3 regions of the Paenibacillus sp. FW126-R14 genome follow, and region 1 is predicted to be linked to each of the others. Evidence: riboswitches for the same ligand, from Rfam matches in the RefSeq annotation. Region 1 holds a riboswitch; each other region holds the start of a gene.
What was found. Region 1 has a riboswitch for cyclic di-AMP ahead of AC3WRW_RS20900 (stalk domain-containing protein). Riboswitches for the same ligand answer to the same signal wherever they lie in the genome.

Region 1 (6,561 bases):
GTACGTTCGTGACGTGAAATTTCACTGTTTTCACACCGATAAATAATTCATCCGCCAACTCCTGGTTTGACTTCCCTTTGGCAATCAAGCGCAGGACCTCCATCTCCCGGTCCGTGAGCTCCTCATGCGGCTGCGCCGCCGCCTTAGGCTGCCTGAAACGGTTCATAATCTTAGAGGCTACCTGCGACTCCAGAATGGACTGCCCTTTGGCCGCGGCTCTAATCGCTTGGGCAATTTCAGAAGCGCGCGATGTTTTGAGCAAATAGCTAAAGGCCCCAGCTTCAATCACTGGATACATTTTCTCATCATCCAAGAAGCTAGTCAACACAATGACTTTACATTCCGGATACAGCTGCAATAGTTTCCGGGTCGTTTCGATCCCGTCCATGCCTTCCATGACTAAATCCATCAACACGACATCCGGCCGGTACTCCTGAGCCAACCGAATCCCATCGTGTCCATTGCTGGCTTCGCCTACCACTTCAATGCCATCCTCCGTTCCCAGAACGGCGGCAAGCCCGATCCTTACCATTTCATGATCATCGACTAGCAAGACCTTAATCAAGGTATCGTCCATCTGCTTCTCCTCTCGTCAGCAAAACTGTTTGTATCCCTGTCATTTTCACAACCGTTATCCGATTTCCGCAGCATCCGCAGCCAGAATTGGAACGCGAATCTCAATGCGCGTTCCCCGGTCGGGCGCTGTAATAATATCGACGGAGCCGCCAATTTCGTTAACCCGCTCCTTCATGGATACGATGCCGTAAGAGGTAAGCTTCTTCGCATCCAATTCAAAACCGATACCGTCATCCCGTATCGCCAGCCGGACGCCGTCAGAGCGGTGCAGCAGCTTAACCTCCAGCTTGTTCGCTTTGGAATGACGCAAAGCATTGGAGAGAGCCTCCTGTACAATACGGAACAAGTGGTCCTCGATTCCTTTATTTAAACGAATCTCTTCGTCCATATCCCACGTAATCGTCATCGGCACCTTAGCCGACAACTCCTTAAGTAGCTCTACAAGCCCTTCGGATAATCGTTTGCCTTCCAAGTGAATCGGCCTCAAATGCAGCAGCAGCGCTCTCATCTCCGATTGCGCAACGGAGGCCATCTCCTCGATCAAATGAATTTGCCGTTTGGCCTTCTCAAAGTCCTTGTCCAACGTCCGGCCAACGGCCGTAGCGGTCATGGAGATCGCGAACAACTGCTGGCTTACGGCATCATGGAGCTCCCGCGCCAACCGCTGCCTTTCTTCAATAACAGCCGACAGCTTCGCCTTCTCCGCAAGCTCGGCGTTATTGTTAGATAAACGCTGGAGCGAAGTAACCTGCTCTTCCCACCGTTTCATAATGCGCCCCAACTGTTCGCCCAGGCGTCCGATTTCGTCTTCGCCGTTCTGAAACCCTTCGCGGGCGAACGTCCCTTTTTCCAGCAAAATCATCGTTTCCATGAGCGGCTCCAGCCGGCGTGTAATCCGCGAGCTGTTCCAATAACCGTAACCGGCGCCAATCCCGCCAATGATGACAATCGCCATAAAAACAAATTTCACACCCTCCTGCCAGCTCGTAAAAGGGGTGATCAAATCGCGTGAATTCATAAAATAAATGATAGCGCCAAATACAAAAAAACTAAAAACAATCGATTCAGCCATACTGCGCCATATCATATTCGTTAATCTTCGTTTATAGCCGTCCAATATGCGCTGAACCTCCTTAAGGATCGTTACATCACTTTGATTTTAATATCTCCTACGATAAAAGAAAGCACTAGTTTCACACGGTGATCGCAGCTATCATAATTGGACGACTGCCAGTGCAATTTGTTCATTACGCCCGACTCCCGCTCACTGCCGACCTGAATTTGGCCGAAAGTGACCGAAGACGCAACCGAAACCCCGATATCATCGGGTACCTTAATATCAACATCTCCTACAACGCCTTGCAGGATGAACGTCGTTTCTTTTTGCTCCAAAATCGCGAGCGAGAGATCGATATACGTCTCTCCAATAATGTACCACGTCGAGCTATTGCGCATGATCCAAGGCTCACGCCCCAGACGGACGCTATCCATCAGCTTCTGCTTCTGAATGTAGGTGTCATCTTTATGCACTTGCTTGGAACGTATGAAAAAGAATCCTAGCGAAATCAACACGATCGCGAATACGATCGTAATATGATCGCCAAACAGAATCACAGCCCCCACGCCGATGAGCACAAAGCCTTTACGCTCTTTGCGGGAGCGGACCCGATGGATGCCCAGCAAGACGAGGATGATCGCAAGAATGGGGAAAAAGCCTATCGTATGATCCAGAAGCAAAAAAAGACCGGCGCCAATCAGCACTAGAGCTGTATTCCGGTTGCGGTTGTTTTTGGTTTCTTCTCCCATCGCTGCACCTCCTCTGGCTGCCGAATAATTCGTTCATATAGATTCCTAGCATACCATAAGAATGGACGGCCTCCAAGACGCAAATCGATGCAAATCCTTGCCCGGCAAGGATTTCGCATAAAGGCGGAGGCATAAGCCACAGGCTGCGCGGCAAGCATTCCCCGCGCAGCCTGCCTATGGGCGCGCGCTATTTCTTGCCGCGCGCCTCTTTCTCTTCGCTGGAGCACTGGCGGCCCCAATCCTGCTGGAGCTTGCGCAGCTCCTGCTGGAGGTTGCCGCCGGCCTCCTTCAGCGTCTCGCGCGACAGGCGCCCCGCGACGCGGAGGCCCTGCAGCGCTTCCCGGCCGAGCTCGCGGCCGGTCGTTTCCAGCTCGCGCCATGCGTCGCGAGCTTCTTCCTTGGACATCCCGCTCCGCGGCTGTCCGGTTCCTGCCGCGCGCCCGGCACGCAGCGCCGCAAGCTCGTCTGCGATCGCCAGGCAGACGTCCTGGCTGCGCGCGTACTGCGCGCGGTACTGCTCGCAAGCTGCTTCCTCGCGCAGCTTCTCTTGCAGCGCAAGCCGCGCCAGCTCTTCATCGCCGGCGCGCATGGCCAGCTCCGCCTGCTCGGCGCGCAGCTGCGCCATTTCCTCGGCGCTGACGCTTTGCCTGCGCAGCTCGATCGTTCGCTGCAGCGCGTCTTGATAGCGCTGTTCCAGCTCGGCGATGTCAGAAGACGGCGTATTGGAACGGCTGCCTCCCCGTTCATGCAGGTCCAGCTTGCTCGCTGCTTCTTGCCAGGCGCTCTCCGCTATTTTACCAATCCGATTGAATACGCTCATTATGCCACACCCCTTAGCTTCCTATCGATTATCGTTAGAATTGCGCCGAATCATTTTGTTTCTTCAGCAAGCAATAGCCGTAGTACATTAACCACAAAGCAAAACCAATTGCGATCAGCCCCGACAACTTCGTAATCAAGACCAAAGCGCCAATACCGAAAATAACCCAACCGATCATCTTCCCGTTTCTTATCCCCACATAACCGAGCCCTACCATAGCCACGGGAACCAGCATCCCCATGAAATGAAAATGCATGCCAACTCTATGCATAACGATGAGAAAGCCTACAGCTATTAAAATTAAGGCCCAACTTTTCGATCGGTTCATGCTCATTTACCGCAACCGCCCTTCACGTAATCTTCATGATTCTATCGTAGCCGAAAAGGTTTTCTGCCAAAACGGACTCCCGACTGTTTTTGTACCTAGACCTAAGTCCAGTAAGCGCTAGGACTCCTATCCATATTTTGGGCGTTGTTCCTCGCCGTCTATCAATGATAAAATATTTGAAGCCGAGTCCGGCGCACAGACAAAGTGCCGGTACGGGGGACGATTTACATGGGGTGAATATTTGCTCGGCACACCGAGCAGACTAGGGAGAACCTTCTTCCCGAACCCGTCAACTAACCTCGGAGGCTCATTTGAAGGAGGATTACCAATTGCATATGTTAACTAAAGGGTTAGCTTGCCTTGCTGTGTCCGCCACAGTTTTGGCAGGGGGCTTTCTTTCCCCATTTACGGCGCATGCCCATGCCGCCGCGAGTATGGACGTGAAAGTGCAAGTCAACGATGACCTGGTTCAATTTCCCGATGCCCAGCCTTTTCTGGATGACAACCATGCCACACAAGTACCGATCCGTTTTGTAACAGAGAAGCTGGGGTATGACGTACAATGGGAACAAGAAGGCGACCAAATCAAAGTTACGCTGAACAACGACAAACATTCCATTACACTCGTTTCAGGTCAAAAAGAAGCCGAAATTGACAGCACGCCTGTCGAGATGGACACACATGCCGCGTTCCAAAACGGGCGTGTATACGTGCCTCTTCGTTTCTTAAGTACTGCTGCCGACATTCCCGTTCACTGGGACGCAACCAGCAAATTAGCGATTCTAAGCAAGGACGGCAATTACCACGCGCCGGATTATGCATTATTTGAGTCCACAGCCTACTCGGCAGATCCAGCTGAGAACGGTGGCTTTGGAGCGATGGATTACATGGGTAATCCCCTTAAGATCGGAACCGTGGCTGTAGATCCATCGGTCATTCCACTTGGGTCTAAGCTCTATATAGAAGGCTATGATTTTAACGGCCTGCCTAAAGGCGGCATGTACGCCTACGCAACAGATACAGGCAGCTCCATTAAAGGCAATCGCGTTGATATCTATGTTCCAGGCTCCAAGCAATCCTTGCGTTCCTTTGGCTTCCAAACCGTAAAAGTATATAAACTGAACCCGTGATGATCACGGGTTTTTTTATGTTTGCTGCTGGCACTCTCATCACCGTTCGGACACAGCAGCCGTTATACCCGCGAAAAGCGTCACGCCTCACTGCTAATGGACACCAAAAACCATATTTGCCGATTTGGGGCGATTTCAAGCAACAAATAAGCAAATAACAGCGCTGGTGTCTGTTACATATTCTAAGAGGCGCTTTTTCATCGAATAAGGGCTTCTCTGTCCGTTTGATAGGAACGAGCCGCGCCGCACTGACGCCCATAACGCCTGATAGAACACTCGCCTTCCATCCCGAAATCAAAAAAGCGGCCCCGGCCATCACAAGACCGGGAACCGCATCCTTTAAAAGAAATCCGCCAAATAAGTCGTCCGCCGGCCAATCGCCGCTTCCAACCGCGAAACAAGCTCCTGCGCACCTTGAAGCCGCTCGATCCGAGCCAGAAAGCCGGCCTTCTGATAACCCATGAACAGGGCTGTCAATGTCTGTATACTGCATCTCAGTATAAGCTCCTCTGCCGGCAGCTCTCTCTCCGCTAGTTTGGTGACATGCGCTTTTTCCCCGCTGCCTGTGAAGTTCAGACAATAGACGCCGTCATTCCAATCAGCGTGCGGGTCCGAAATACACAGATAGAGGGGGTCTGCCTCCTTGCGCGTTTCAAACGCGTACTGCGTCAGGAAAGCTTCAACATCTACAATACGTGCTGAAAAATAAGTAATTTTCTCTTGCTTGAACTTAGGGTCATGCACCAAGTAAGGAAGCTGATCATCCGACGGCGCTTTGATCTCAACTTTGGTGATCATCGAATCATGATCGGCTATGAACTTCCACAAGCCGCGTCTTGCGTCCTCATTCAAAAATACCATTTCATGTATCGTAGCGATTGAATCCTTCACTTGATAAAAAACATATCCCGTGCGCTCACCTTGCGCATTGACATAGAGGGCTACCGTACCGTCTTTTTGCTTAAAATGCTTAGTGTTCCACCATTCAGCGTCCCGCTCCAACATGCCGTTAAACTGCCCCGCATATTTCTCGTAGATCGGATTTACAAGCTCCATATCCTTGGTTACACGAATGATCGAACTGCCTTCGGAGGCCTGAAACTTGGGAAGCTTATCCGCAGGAATTTCATATTTCAGATAATCAATGTACGCCTCCCAGCCGTATTTCCGATAAAACTCAAATTTGAACGGCGCCAGGAAAGAGAGCGTCTGCCCTTGCTCTTTCATAACCTTGAGAGCTTGAATAAGCAGCTTCGCGACCATGCCATTGCGTCTGTATTCCGGCCACGTCGCTACTCCCGCAATTCCTCCCATAGCAAAACGCCGGCCATTCACCCATGTATGAAAATCATGAATATGGAGTTTAGCCGCTAACTTTTCTTGAACAAAATAGCCCCAAATCTTCTTAGGGTCAGCCAAACGATCCCGCTCCGCTTGCTCTTCTGCACTCAGCTTATATTGAAAAGCAAACTGGGATAATGCCATGCTCTCCGAAATTTCCTCTTGATGCAATGTGCGAATTTCATTCATATGTATCACCTCATGTACAATTATACCTGATATTCAATTGCGCCTCATAGAGCCTAATTAGGCTTCTATCGTCAAGGACACCGGGGCATAAGTCCAGTCAACGAATATCTCTGCGTCATATGATGTTGATGTATAGTGATTCAACCCACTTAAATAAATCAGACCGGAGGGGATACTATGTCATACGCAGCTGGTTGCGGAACTGGATACGGTGCTGGATACGGATCCGTTGGTGTTGTTCTTGTCCTTTATGTTCTTCTCGTCATTATCTTAGCAACTTTCGCTATCTAATCTTTCTGATTGCTCCTTGTAAAAGGCCTGCCTGCGCCAGCTTCTTTAACAGAAGTTGATGCAGGCAGGCCTCATTTTAT
Region 2 (6,561 bases), on a different contig from region 1:
CAGGGACACCCCCTACGCCTCGTCATTCGCCTTGGCGAACTGCGTGCTGTACAGCCGTGCGTACAGCCCGTCAAGTTCGAGCAGCTCGCGGTGCGTGCCCCGCTCCACGACGCTGCCCGCTTCGATCACCAGAATGTGATCGGCGGCCAGCACCGTGGAGAGCCGGTGCGCGATCACGAGCGTCGTGCGCCCTTGCATCAGCTCCTCGAGCGCCGCCTGCACATAGGACTCGGATTCCGAGTCCAAGTGCGAGGTCGCCTCATCGAGGATGAGGATGCGCGGGCGCTTCAGGATCGCGCGGGCAATCGCGATCCGCTGGCGCTCGCCGCCGGAGAGCCGGTGCCCGCGCTCGCCGACCATCGTGTCGTACCCTTCGGGCAGCGACACGATAAAATCATGGATGTAGGCCTGGCGGCATGCGGCCTCCATCTCCTCACGCGTAGCGTCCTCCCGCGCAAAGCGAAGGTTGTCGCCAATCGTCGCGTGGAACAGAAACGATTCCTGCGTCACGTACGCGATTTGCGAGCGCAGGGAGGCAAGCCCGACGTCGCGGACGTTCACGCCGTCGACCTCGACGCTTCCCCCCGTCGGGTCGTACAGCCGCGCGATCATGCCGATCAGCGTCGATTTGCCCGCGCCGCTCGGCCCGACGAGCGCAATCATTTCGCCCGGCTGCGCCTCGAACGTCACGTCCCGCAGCGCGTACTGCCCTGGCTTATAAGCAAAGGAAACCTGCTTATAAGCCACACGTCCCGCGACCTGGGGCAGCGGCCGCGCTCCGGGAGCATCCATCACATCAGGCACCATGTCCTGATATTCAAAAATCCGCTGAAACACGCCCAGCGCAGTCCCCACCTCAACCTGCAGGTTCAGCAGCGTGCCTACCGGCATATACAGACGCCCCAGATAAGCGGAGAAAGCGACGATCGCCCCCAGCGACATCGTGCCCGAAATGACCGAATAACCGCCATATAAATAAATGATGGCCGTCCCTAACGGCCCGAGTGTGCTCGTCGCCATGCCGAACCAACGTCCGACCAGATTGAGCCGCAGCTCCAGATCCATCACTTTCTGGTTCATCGCCTTGAACTCGGCCTCCTGATGCCGCTCCCTGCCAAAAATACGCGTCAGCAAAGCGCCTGAGATGCCGAAGTTCTCGTTCAGCTGCGAAGTAATATCCGACCGCACCTTTTGCGTTTCGATGCGGAGCGCCTTGCGCAGCTTGGAAACTTTTTTGACCGGCAACATAAATAGCGGAAGAATCAGCACAGAGATAATGGCCAGCTTCCAATCGAGGGCAAACAAAATGCCGATCGTTGTCGCAACAATGACCATCTGGGTAATGGACGAAACCACCAGCGAGGTGACAACCCCTTGAACGGCCTGCACATCCCCGGTAATCCGCTGAACGATCTCACCCGATCTGGCATCCGTGAAGAATGCCATCGATTGACGCTGCAAATTTTGAAACAACGACAAACCCAAATCCCTGATCACGCCTTGGGTTACTTTCGTATTGAGATGATTTTGCCATACCCCCAGCACACCGCTCAGAAGCGGAAGCAGCAGCATGAGCAGCGCCATCCCGGCGAGCAGCTTCATACTTCCTTGCGGAATCGCTTTATCGATAATTTCCTTCATCACCAAAGGAGGGATGAGTCCGAGCACAGCCGCAAGCAGCGCCAGCCCGATAATACCTAGCAGTTGTCCCCAGTAGCCCTTGAACAATGTCAGAATTCTTTTGACCGATACATCCTTCAACTTCGCTTTAGGCCGATCCCTGTCGGATAGACGTCCCATTCCGCCTGGTCCCATTTCCACCACTCCATTCTGCTGCAAAAGCTGTCTGTCTATTCAAGGGGAAAAGCATGCGAAATCGCTTTCGCCACTTCATCCGCCATGTTCATAACCCTGTAAAGCGATGTAGTTTGCAGAACATTGTATTGTCTGGGGCCATCCACGTTGACAATTGCGGCAATCGTATAATCGCCGACATGAGGCAAATCCTTGCCGACCGACTTTCCTGGAGCCAGAGGCTGATTCGACACTTGATACATGCCGACAGACAGCTTTTGACCTAAGCAAGCATCGATCGCGATAACGACACTGCCCTGCGGAATTTCCTGCAGCCTCGCCGTAATATTACTGGCATCGCAAGGTGCTTCCAGCGTCCCTATAACATGAGGATACCCAAGTTCAGCAAGTTTGCTTCCTACTAACGGACCCAATGCATCGCCTGTCGACCGGTCTGTCCCGATACATACGAAAGCGAGCGCATTCGGCTCCATCCCAGACGTGCGACCAATGGCTTCAAGAAACAGGGCCAATTGCCCGCCATTCATTTTTTTCCAAAATCGCTCCGGTGTACTGCGCGGCTCCTCCATCTATCATTACCTCCCACAAGCTTCTGTAAAATTTCCCCCTACTAAGGATGAATGATATAATGCGATCAACTTCTATTCTTCCACAAGGAGGTATCGTGTGTCCACTCTCGGTATCATCGCTATTCTGACGCTCCTTTATTGGCTGTATGCCGCTGTTGACGTGCAAAAAGGACTGCGTGCCCTGCGAACCCTGCCTGCATCCGCCAAATATCCGGACAAGCCTCCGCTTGTCTCTGTCATTATCGCTGCCAAAGAAGAAGAAGGCACAATCCGTGAAACCGTCCGGCATCTTCTTTCGCAAAATTACCCGCGCCTCGAAATCATCGCCGTGAACGACCGCTCCCGGGATGCTACCGGTGTCCGGCTGGAGGAGCTGCGCAAATGGTCCGAGGGCAAAAATGATATGCCTATCAAGCTGCAAATCATTCACATCACCACCCTCCCGGAAGGCTGGCTTGGCAAAAATCATGCGCTATATCAAGGCTATCTGCAAGCCAGGGGGCAGTATTTGCTGTTTACGGATGCGGATATCCTTTTTGCCCCGGGCACGATAACCGATGCTGTCACTTATATGAAGGATAATGACGTACACCATCTCACGCTGACTCCGAATATGACGGCGAGAGGCCCACTCCTCAAAGGTTTCGTTCATTTCTTTCTGTTCTCATTTTCATTATTTGTGCGTCCTTGGCGTGCCAATGTCGACAATTCCCGGGGACCGGGCATCGGAATCGGAGCCTTTAATATGGTGAGCAGGAATGCTTATGAAGCGATTGGTACGCATCGGGCGATCGCGTTAAGACCTGACGATGATTTGCAACTGGGCGTTTGCCTTAAAAGATCCGGCTTCCGGCAGCGGGTGCTCTCCGCCAAACATTTGCTCCAGGTCGAATGGTACCGTTCGCTTCAAGAGGCCGTAATCGGACTGGAGAAAAACCTTTTTTCCGGCTTCCGTTACAGCTACGCCTTCGCCCTGCTCGCTTGTATAGGACAGCTTGGCTTGTTCATTTTCCCGTGGTTCGGTCTCCTTCTCCTCTGGGATTGGCGCGGATCGGTCTATGCGGTTGCTGTTATGATGCAAATCTGGCTCTACCGCAGGCTGATGTCCCGCCTCATGAGCATGAAAGGGGATAAAGCCTATCTGCTGCCTGTCAGCGCTTCGCTGCTGGTCTACACCATTGCTCGTTCGGTGTGGCTTACTTGGAAGCAAGGCGGGATTTACTGGAGAGGAACCTTCTATTCTCTTCGCGAACTAAAAAGAAATACCCGGCGCTAACCTATAGCGCTTAAGCACCCTAACGCCAAATAAGCGTTACTCGACAGAGCAAAGCTTACCTTCACGGCTTGTGGCGAGATTCTTGTTCTCTAGTGAACACGGTTCATTCGAACAACCCGATAATACAAATGGCTGCTTGCCTCTTGCTCCACTTCCAAATATCCCTCGGCATGCACATAATCACCCGTTATAAAGGTGGAGGCATCTGCGGAACTGGAGTGCGTCAGGAAGAGGAGAGCGGCTTTTTCATTGCCTACGACAAAACCCGTTTGTTCTCTGATCTGAAATTTATCCAGGATAGTGCCATGATGGGACCTTGCGATATGATGAAACTTCCAAGACTGGCCTTCTTTGATTAGAAAATAAAGCACGCGATTTCTATGATTGTTGCTGAATTCCCGCGTAACGCCAATCATACAGATCTTCTCGCCCAGGCTTAAATATTCATCGATGACATAGGATTTCAACCGCAATCGCAGCACATTTTTATGTTGGATATAGGATTCCATCTCTTCAATGGTGCTTTGATCCCCCGGATCTTGCTTCGTTGCGTAAAATACTTCTTTTATAAACGTATCCGTTTGCAAGCTTCTAGCGCCTTTGAAATGATTGTAAGTGCGGAAAAATTGCTGAATGACTTCCCGGACTTCCTCTGGCATCGCAGGACCTTTATCCACGGTATACATGCTATCTGCTTTATTCGAATGTCTCTTTTTATAAAACCAGCTCTTCCAGACGCTTAATTGCATGTGCTCGTGTTCACCTGCTCTTTCTTTCTTCCAAGCATTTCTTCATTATAGGCTAAAAAACATAAAATTTCGATAAAAATCGCATGACTCCGCGGACGAAAAAAAACACTCGCCTTCTATGCCCCTCATTCGAATGACATTGAAAACAAGTGTTCGATAATCCTATTCTTACAAAACTCTCTTCGCTCCGACATATCTCGCTCTCCAATAAGAGCTCGAAAGACTGTCTACAGCCACGCCTCTGGATGTAGTCGCTGATATGAATTGATCATTGCCGAGATAAATACCCACGTGATTAACCGTTTTTGAAGCAAAAAAAACTAGGTCCCCGATCTTCAAATCCGTCACTCTTGTGCCTGCTTCATCATGCATTTCCACTGACGTACGAGGCAGGTCGATCCCTTTCGCTTGGTACACGAACCGCACAAAACCGGAGCAATCAAATCCGTTCGGCGTTGTCCCTCCCCATACATAAGGCACGCCCATATAAGCGTTTGCCGTTTGGATAATTTGCTCCGTCACAGACGGAACAACAGGGGCAGGAGCGGCTTTGGGTGCCGGCGGCGGTGCGATCCAGGCAGGCTTGTGCGACCTCCCGTCCACATCCACAATCGCGATCTGGTTAGCTTCATTCCATTCAATCGGCGAACCGAAGGTTTCCGTGATGAAACGCAGCGGCACATATGTATTCCCCTGGTACACGGTTGGACTGCTTTCCATACTGATTTTCTTGCTGTTTACAACCGCTTGCTGCTGATCTGTAACGAGTAAGATCGACTGCTGCTTATTGATCAGCGTGACCTCAATCTCATTCTCCAGCTTCTTCCAGCTCACCTGATAACCCAGCTTCTCGGACAGAACTCGAAGCGGCACCTGCATGATGCCCTTGTCATCAATGTACGGCTGCACTTCCGGAAACTGCAGCAGATCGTCATTGACCTGAACCTTGACAGAACGGTCCGTAGGTGCGGCAGCCTGGGCGTCATGTGCTGTAAACATAGGAACTGCGGCGCAAAGAATTGCGCATGAACAAATAAGACGTGAAGAAAAAGATTTCAAAACCTTGCCTCCTTGACGCCTCCGAGGTTAGTTGACGGGTTCGGGAAGAGGTTTTCCCTAGTACGCTCGCATTAGCGGCGCTCATTCACCCCAAGTAAAGAAGTCCCCCGTACCGGAGCTTTTGCTGCTCCAAGATTCGGCATTTTTTGTCTATGTTAGACTAGCATAGTTTATTTACTAGATACAACTTTTGCGCCGTAGTAAGTTTTTCCAGTCAACCTTTTTTTACTGGCGCTGCTGCGATATTTTCCCACAAGGATAAACGAGTTCGTCGTCCTTTCAGGAGTTCAGCCGTTAGTAGCCAATCACAGACAGCACTTGATCGCTGACCGTGTTCAAAGTTTCCAGCTCTGAAGAAGATAATGATAGTGATGCCGCTTGGATATTGTTTTCAAGATGATGTTCATCCTGCGTGCCTATAATCGCTGAAGTAAGCGCCTCCTGGTGAAGCAGCCACGCAATGGCGATTTGTGTAACGTTGGTCTCCTTGGCATCCGCTATTTCTTTCATTACCGCCAAAAGTTCCTTCTCCGCCTGCAGATGCTCTGTTAGGAAGAGCCTTCTCTCCTTGCGGAAGTCTCCGTCTTTCAGCGTCTTGCCATGAAGGTGGAAAGCCCCCGTCAGAATCCCTTTCGCAATCGAACTATAACTCATTATGCCAATGTTATGCTCCCGGCAAAAAGGCACAATCTCTTGCTCGATCGCTCTGTGCAGCAAGCTGTATTCCGGCTGAATTACATCGATTTGCGCATAGCTCACAGCCTCCTTCAGCTGTTCCAAAGAGAAATTGGATACGCCGATTGCCCGAATCAAGCCTTCCTGTTTCAGCTTTACGAATTCGGAAAGTGTTTCCTGCACCGGGATTTCAAAGCTTGGCCAGTGAATGTAATAAATATCTATGTAATCTGTATTTAAACGTTTCAAACTGTCTTCTGCCGATCTCCGCACATCCTGAGGACTTAGATTGCTTCGACTCACCTTCGTCGTGATGATACATTGCTTACGGATATCTGCCAAAGCGGCTCCGACAATTTCTTCGGAATGTCCATTCCCGTAGCCTTCAGCCGTATCGAACGTTGTGATGCCAAGCTCG
Region 3 (6,561 bases), on a different contig from region 1:
CATCGCGCATTGACGAATAAGGTCGCGGGTATGTGCTCCTTGATCAAATAATCGACCAGCTTCTCGTCATAGCCGCTGCCCTCTTTGCCGCCGCAAGCGTCAAAGGTCAGGGCGATGACCTTCTCCTTCGTCACGAGGTGCGTTCGCACGCCGGGGATGTTCTCGCCCCACTTTGTCGGCACTGCCTTTTGGTACCGCTCCACCAAGGACTGGGCTAGCGAGGCCGGTTTTGCAGGCAGGGGCGATGCGAGTGGTGCGTCTGCTCGCGATACTGGGGATACGTCTGATGTCAGTTCTGATTTGTCTGTCGGTTTTACTGTTGTTGATGTCACAGCTGATACGTCTGCCGGTGTCACCTTCGAAGAGGGCATCGGAGTGACGGTGACTTGCGCAACCGGCGTTGCAGATACAACAGAATTCTGCCTTTCCGACACAGCTGCTCCGTCCGCCAGCTTCACCCTACCCTTCGTCCCCTCACAACCTGAAAGCGTTATCACCACGCATAAAAGAAAGAGGAAGCTTAGCTTGCGCTCCCTCATTTGTGTTTTCTCCAATCGAGCTTGCTCTTCTCGAGCAAATGGCCAAAATCATTTTCCAGCCGTTTCTCCTCCGCCTTGCGCGCAGCCTCTGCTTCCGCTCTGGCCGCTTCCTTGCGGGCCTGTTCCTCTGCTTTCATCGCATCGGCTTGTGCCTTCAGCCCCGCTACGATATCAGGACGCAGCAAATCTTTGAGTGTCGCAGGTTTATCTTGCACGCTAGGTTCAGCGGTAGCGGACGACCATTTCTTTTTTGCCATACAGGGTTCACCTCTGTTCTATTTCTACATCAGCTTTACCCCTATATTGTACACCTCTACTCATTCAAATGATAGGGCACCGTCGCGACGACGATATCTTTATCGGCTTGCAGCTTCGAGCGAATACGTGCGGCAGACTGGTTGTGGAGCAGGCGGTGCCACCATTTTTTGGGCATGAATTGAGGCAGGATGACCATAATCGATTGCTTTTCCGAAACATGCGTATCGATTCTTTCAATAAACTCCGCCAGCGGTTTCAAAATGGTACGGTAACGGGATTTAAACACGACGAGACGAACGCCGGGATCCCATTTCTCCCATTTCTCCTGCATCGCCTCTTCATCCTCATCCGAAAAGGACACATAGAACGCAATGACGTTGGGCGATAAGGATTTGGCATAGTTCAAAGACTGCGCCACCACGCGGTGAATGCCCGCTACAGGCACTATGATCACAGGCTCCTTCGTGCATAAACGTTCTTGCGTGATATCAATCCGCAGCTGTTTCGCTACGTCATCGTAGTGATTGCTGATTTTGGTAATTCCCCAAAGCGCAAGCGGCGTCACGATAATAACAATCCAAGCGCCCTCGCTAAATTTCGTTATACAGAAAATAACCAAAACGGCGAAGGAAACGATCCCGCCTAAGCCATTGATAAGCAGCTTGCCGATCCAGCCGGCCGGGCGCTCCCGGAACCATTTGCGAACCAAACCGCTTTGGGCAAGCGTAAAAGATAAAAAGACGCCAATCGCATAAAGAGGAATGAGTGCATCGGTTTTTCCTTTAAAAATAATGAGCAGAAGACTTGCCAAAACGCCTAACGTTACAATCCCGTAATAGAACGAGAGCCGGTCCCCCCGGTACGAGAACATGCGCGGGAAATTTTTATCCTGTGCCATGATGGAGGATAGGATCGGAAAACCGTTAAAGCTCGTATTCGCAGCCAATACCAGAATCAGCATCGTGCCGATCTGTGTCGCATAATACATCACTCCACGCCCGAACGCCTGCTCCGTAACCATCGACAAGACCGAGGTATGGCCATGCGGGTCAGGTGCGATCCCATAGCCTAAGCTCAGCAGGGTGACGCCGCCGAAGACGATGGCCAGCAGCGTGCCGAGGGATGCCAGCGTTTTTTTGGCATTTTTGACGGAAGGAGAGCGGAAGTGAGGCACCGCATCCGAAATGGCCTCAATCCCTGTCACGGCCGAGCAGCCGGATGAGAAGGCTTTTAGAATGACGAATAACGTCAGTGAGCCCGTCATCGAGCCCGGAACAAACTCGGCGGCATGCAGGTTCATCGAACCTGTCAGCATATCGAAAATCCCTTTGCCGATCAGCAGTAGAATACATAGGATAAAAAAGTACGTTGGAATCGCGAACACGGTCCCCGACTCGGACGTGCCCCGCAAATTCAGCCAAACCATCACCCAGACAAGGACTAAAGCAATAGGAACAATATATGGCACGGTAGCAGGGAAAGCCGACGTTATCGCCTGCACGCCTGCCGAAATCGAAACCGCAACGGTTAACGTATAATCTATAAGCAGTGAAACCCCTGTGAGTCTTCCCCACATCATACCCAAATTTTCCTTCGCCACCATGTAGGCTCCGCCACCCATCGGGTAGGCTTCAATCACTTGGCGATAGCTCAAAACAAGAAGCATGATTAAAGCAATAATCGAGATTGCAATCGGCAGTGAGAAAGCAAAAGCGGCGACTCCAACAGTCGCAAGCTCCAGCAAAATCTGCTCCGTGCCATAGGCCACCGAAGACAGGGCATCCGAAGATAGGATGGGCAGAGCCTTCCATACCTGCATTTTCTCAGATTCCAGCTCCGCCGATTTCAGCGGTTTGCCGAATACAATCTTTTTCAATGAGTCACTTGTCATGCTGTGAAATTCCCCCAAATAACCTAGTTTTCAGCTTGATTTCCCCTTTTTGGGCGCAAAAAAACACAAGGATAGACCTTGTGCTTAGCCACATGTTCTCCTTTCTCACGATCGCTTACGAGGTTAGCTGACGGGTTCGGGCTGCGAGAAATCTGCCCTAAAGATCATGGCCGCGTGCGACGCGACGGATCTTACTCACCCCGTTGAAACCTGTGGTTCCCCCGCTTTTCCGTTAAGAAAATTAAGCGAAATATTCAACTGTTAACGTACGAGTTGATACTACTCTCTTATTCGCACATAGTAAAGGAGAGAAAAATCTTAAAAAAGATTATTCCCTCCCCGCATTCATTTAATAATTCGCTTACAATGGCCTAATCCTTTCAGAATCTCTGATTATCTAGCCTTTTGTCTGATTCCTTGGGTTTTGGGGTATTTTGGCAAAATTAATTTCTTACATGACGATTCCTTGTGGCTTGTTTTTGCTTAAAAATCATCTTTTTCCATACCAGCGGAATGCCGCCGATCAGAAATAGATAGCGGGCATCGATTATTTTTTTGAGAAAAGCGGCCCATTTGCCTTTCACTTTCTTGACCTTCAGGATACCGATCGCTTCTCCGCGCCCCAGCGAGGCGACCGTCCCTTTGTAATCATAGGCAAAAGGTCTTAGCGGGTTCCCCCTCAGGCTATGGATCACGTTTCTCGCCGTATTATAGCCCTGTTGAACGGCAATTTGGGCATTCGCCGGGTATGGGGTGCCTTCCGGGCTCATGACAATGGAGCAATCCCCCGTTATAAACACATCAGGGAACTGCAAGGAACGCAAGTAGTCATCCACTTTGACCCTGCCGCGCTGAACGTGGAAGCCCGCTTCCTGCAGCAAGGAATTCCCGCGAACGCCCCCCGACCAAATAACGGTGCCCGCACGAATGAATTGACCGTCCCCCAACAGGACGCCGTCAGGGTCGCAAGCCTTAATTGCCGTAGATAATTTATACTGAACCCCTTTGCGGCGCATTACTTCCATGCCGTATTCCACGAGGTCGTTAGGCAGACCGGGCGGCAGAGCGGTGGACGACGCTTCGATATTAATGATCTGCACAAGCGACGGATCGACATCAAACGTTCGGCAAAGATCAGGCACCCGGTCGGCCAATTCGCCGACAAACTCCGTTCCGGTGAACCCCGCGCCCCCGACGACGAAGGTCAAATATTCCTTATGTTTGGAATCCAATTTATATTTAGCGAACATATATTGGGTATGCTGGCGGATGAACCGGACGCTGTTAATGCTGTTGATCGACATGGCATGCTCCCGCAGTCCCGGAATGCCGAAGGTTTCCGTCTCACTTCCAAGCCCCACAACGAGGTAATCGTAAGTGAGAACTTCATCGGTGAGAATCACCTTCTTCTCTTCAGGCAAAATCTGCCGAACCGTCGCCTTAATAAAATGAATTTTCCGCTCGTCAATCAGCTCACTGATCGCTACACGCGCATTTTCATGATGATCGGTGCCGGCTGCCGGCATATGCAGATGCGTCGTCATGTAATGATAATCGTGTTTGTTCACCAGCGTAACAGCCGCTTCGCCTGATTTGATCAGCTTCTGCAGCCTTATTGCCGTTACAATCCCTCCGTAGCCTGCACCCAGAATAACCACCTTCGGTTTACTCATCCGAACCCTCTCCTCCGATTAATCATCTACCAAACCACACAAGGTTGTCATGTGAAAAAAATCACATAGTTAATCAGGATGCACTGCATGGTTTGCTCTTGTATTAGTATATGAGCGCCCTCGCAAAAAATCACCGAAATATGCCCTGGCAAGGCCAAAAAGGGCAGAGGGGTGGTGGGCTGTGGAGGCGGGGTACAGGTGTGGATACGGGAATGGCTGCACTGCGGCTATGGACGTGGGATTCGGATGGGATTCGGACGGGATACAGACGGGATACAGACGGGATACAGGCGGGATACGGACGGGATACGGACATGAGCTGCGGCGCGGGCAGGCGGGGGGTTCGGCCGGTGGCCTCCTAAGCCCCTGACCTCGCTTTATCGTGCAAGCGGCGCAGTCGAAAGCTGTTCATGCCCGCCACGCCAAGCTCCTCCAGCAGACCGTAATTGGCCCAAGCCCCAACGACGGCGCCAATGCCGGGCAGCAGCTGAAGCATTTTACGGAAATCGATCGTATCGCGGTATTCCTGCTGCAGCTGCAGCCAATCGACTTGGTCCATATAAGCTTCAGCAGGCGGAAAGCTGCTTGCGATCGCGTGCCAATTTTTGATCGTACGCAGCAGATCCGGCTTTTTCGCAGGGCTGGAGAAGGCCAGCTGAAACACATACAGAATAAACAGTCGCTCTCTGTAATCCTTCGTTGAGTAGCCGTAAGCATGCGCAAGCTCGAACAGAAATTTCAATTTGATGCCGATCAAAATCGGGAAATCCGCCAATCCCAGCAAAATCCCGCCCGCTCCTGTACCTGCTCCCTCGGCGGCGGCAATCTTTTTGTAGAGCGATAGCAATTCTTCCGCCTTGGCGTCGCTTTCGGCTAGAGAAGCGCCTGCAAGCGGTTCATTCTGAGGCATATAATTCATTCCGAACAACGTCGTCTGGAACATCCCTTTGACGGTTGCCGTTATCGTTTTGTGTACTTTTTCGGGAATCAGCTTATTGATGTTCGTCGAGACGGATTTCGAAGCTTTTTCGAGCAAATTTGGCATCTTCTCCTGACGAATTTCCCAGCGTTTCACCTGCCGCAGCATCTGCTGCTCATAGATGGTATAATCCGAAAACTCCATGTTTGTCACCGCCGTCCGCGTTTCTTAGTCAAAGTATAGTATACGGGACTCCCCGGCTCAAGATGCTCCCTCTGTTCCCTTCTGCCAGACATCAAAACAAAGAAGCAGCCCATCCATAATGAGCTGCCCCTCCCATATTAGTTACGCATATACACCAGCAGGCCAAAAGCCGCCACGCTCACAATCACGAGCAGCGTATCCTTGGCTTGCCAGCTTAACGTGCTTTTCTTCAGCAGTTGGTGCTTGCCGTCGATTTTTTTCATTTCCATCGCTACGGTCATTTGCTCCGCTTTGTGAAACATGGCGAGCAGCAGAGGCACCACAAGCGCCGGAATATCCTTCATCCGCACCAATCCGGGCCGGATCGCCGCTTTGCCTCTGGCCCTTACAATCGCTGAGAAGCGCTGCCACTCCCGCAAAATCAGCGGAATGAAGCGAAACAGCAGCGAGACGGCCAAAGCGAATGACTCCACCGGCAGCTTCATTTTGCGAAAAAAGGCTAAAGCCCAGTTTAGCCCCTGCACAAGCTGGCCATAAGACGTAGACACGGCTAGCCAGTAGCCGGCCATCAGGATCAGAAACAGACGCGTGAGCGTGAAAGCCGCGCTCCAGCCTCTCTCCGGCGAGAAGCCCAACGGGAGTCCGCCTTCTCCCGCCTTCCACTCCAAGCCGGTCAGCACGATCGACATGAACATGAAGATCAGAAATGGCACGGCGATCTTCCAGCTGCCGCGAACCGCGGAGCGCGGAAGGCCGAGGAACGACAGGCCCAGAAGCAGCGCCGAGGCCGCGAGGCCGCTCCACCCCTGCTGCTGCATCGTTCCGATGACTAGCAGCAGGTAGAGCAGCCACTTCGCTCGCGGATCGAGCGCCAGCCACGCGGCCTGCGGCGGCGCGGAGGCGGTGGCGCGAGCCTCGCGAGCGGGCTCCGGCGCTGCCGCTTGCGGCGCCGGCTCGGGGCTGGCGCTGCCGCGCTCGCGCAGCGCCTCGCATATCGCCGGCACAGCCAGCGCCGGCGTAAGCAAATCCGGCGCGATGGCGATGCCATAGCGCGCCAGCACCAGAGCGGCCTCCACG

Region 2: linked by a shared signal. The riboswitch ahead of AC3WRW_RS16045 (C40 family peptidase) and the one ahead of AC3WRW_RS20900 (stalk domain-containing protein) in region 1 are both predicted to bind cyclic di-AMP.
Region 3: linked by a shared signal. The riboswitch ahead of AC3WRW_RS10815 (APC family permease) and the one ahead of AC3WRW_RS20900 (stalk domain-containing protein) in region 1 are both predicted to bind cyclic di-AMP.

Annotation. Positions count from the first base shown of each region.
Region 1 covers NZ_JBYTBS010000036.1:12,902-19,462, reverse strand. The annotation lists gene AC3WRW_RS20925 (response regulator transcription factor) at 1-577, opposite strand, end outside; gene AC3WRW_RS20920 (sensor histidine kinase) at 632-1,693, opposite strand; gene liaF (cell wall-active antibiotics response protein LiaF) at 1,720-2,382, opposite strand; gene AC3WRW_RS20910 (PspA/IM30 family protein) at 2,570-3,202, opposite strand; gene AC3WRW_RS20905 (LiaF transmembrane domain-containing protein) at 3,237-3,536, opposite strand; cyclic di-AMP (ydaO/yuaA leader) riboswitch at 3,701-3,853, shown strand; gene AC3WRW_RS20900 (stalk domain-containing protein) at 3,866-4,660, shown strand; gene AC3WRW_RS20895 (GNAT family N-acetyltransferase) at 5,000-6,190, opposite strand; gene AC3WRW_RS20890 (molybdopterin molybdotransferase MoeA) at 6,558-6,561, opposite strand, start outside.
Region 2 covers NZ_JBYTBS010000023.1:455-7,015, reverse strand. The annotation lists gene AC3WRW_RS16065 (ABC transporter ATP-binding protein) at 13-1,761, opposite strand; gene yyaC (spore protease YyaC) at 1,851-2,384, opposite strand; gene AC3WRW_RS16055 (glycosyltransferase family 2 protein) at 2,482-3,660, shown strand; gene AC3WRW_RS16050 (hypothetical protein) at 3,750-4,409, opposite strand; gene AC3WRW_RS16045 (C40 family peptidase) at 4,578-5,408, opposite strand; cyclic di-AMP (ydaO/yuaA leader) riboswitch at 5,470-5,620, opposite strand; gene AC3WRW_RS16040 (aldo/keto reductase) at 5,763-6,561, opposite strand, start outside.
Region 3 covers NZ_JBYTBS010000012.1:12,939-19,499, forward strand. The annotation lists gene AC3WRW_RS10805 (polysaccharide deacetylase family protein) at 1-539, opposite strand, end outside; gene AC3WRW_RS10810 (YqkE family protein) at 536-796, opposite strand; gene AC3WRW_RS10815 (APC family permease) at 853-2,688, opposite strand; cyclic di-AMP (ydaO/yuaA leader) riboswitch at 2,786-2,946, opposite strand; gene AC3WRW_RS10820 (NAD(P)/FAD-dependent oxidoreductase) at 3,132-4,361, opposite strand; gene AC3WRW_RS10825 (hypothetical protein) at 4,562-4,723, shown strand; gene AC3WRW_RS10830 (EcsC family protein) at 4,720-5,484, opposite strand; gene AC3WRW_RS10835 (ATP-binding cassette domain-containing protein) at 5,622-6,561, opposite strand, start outside.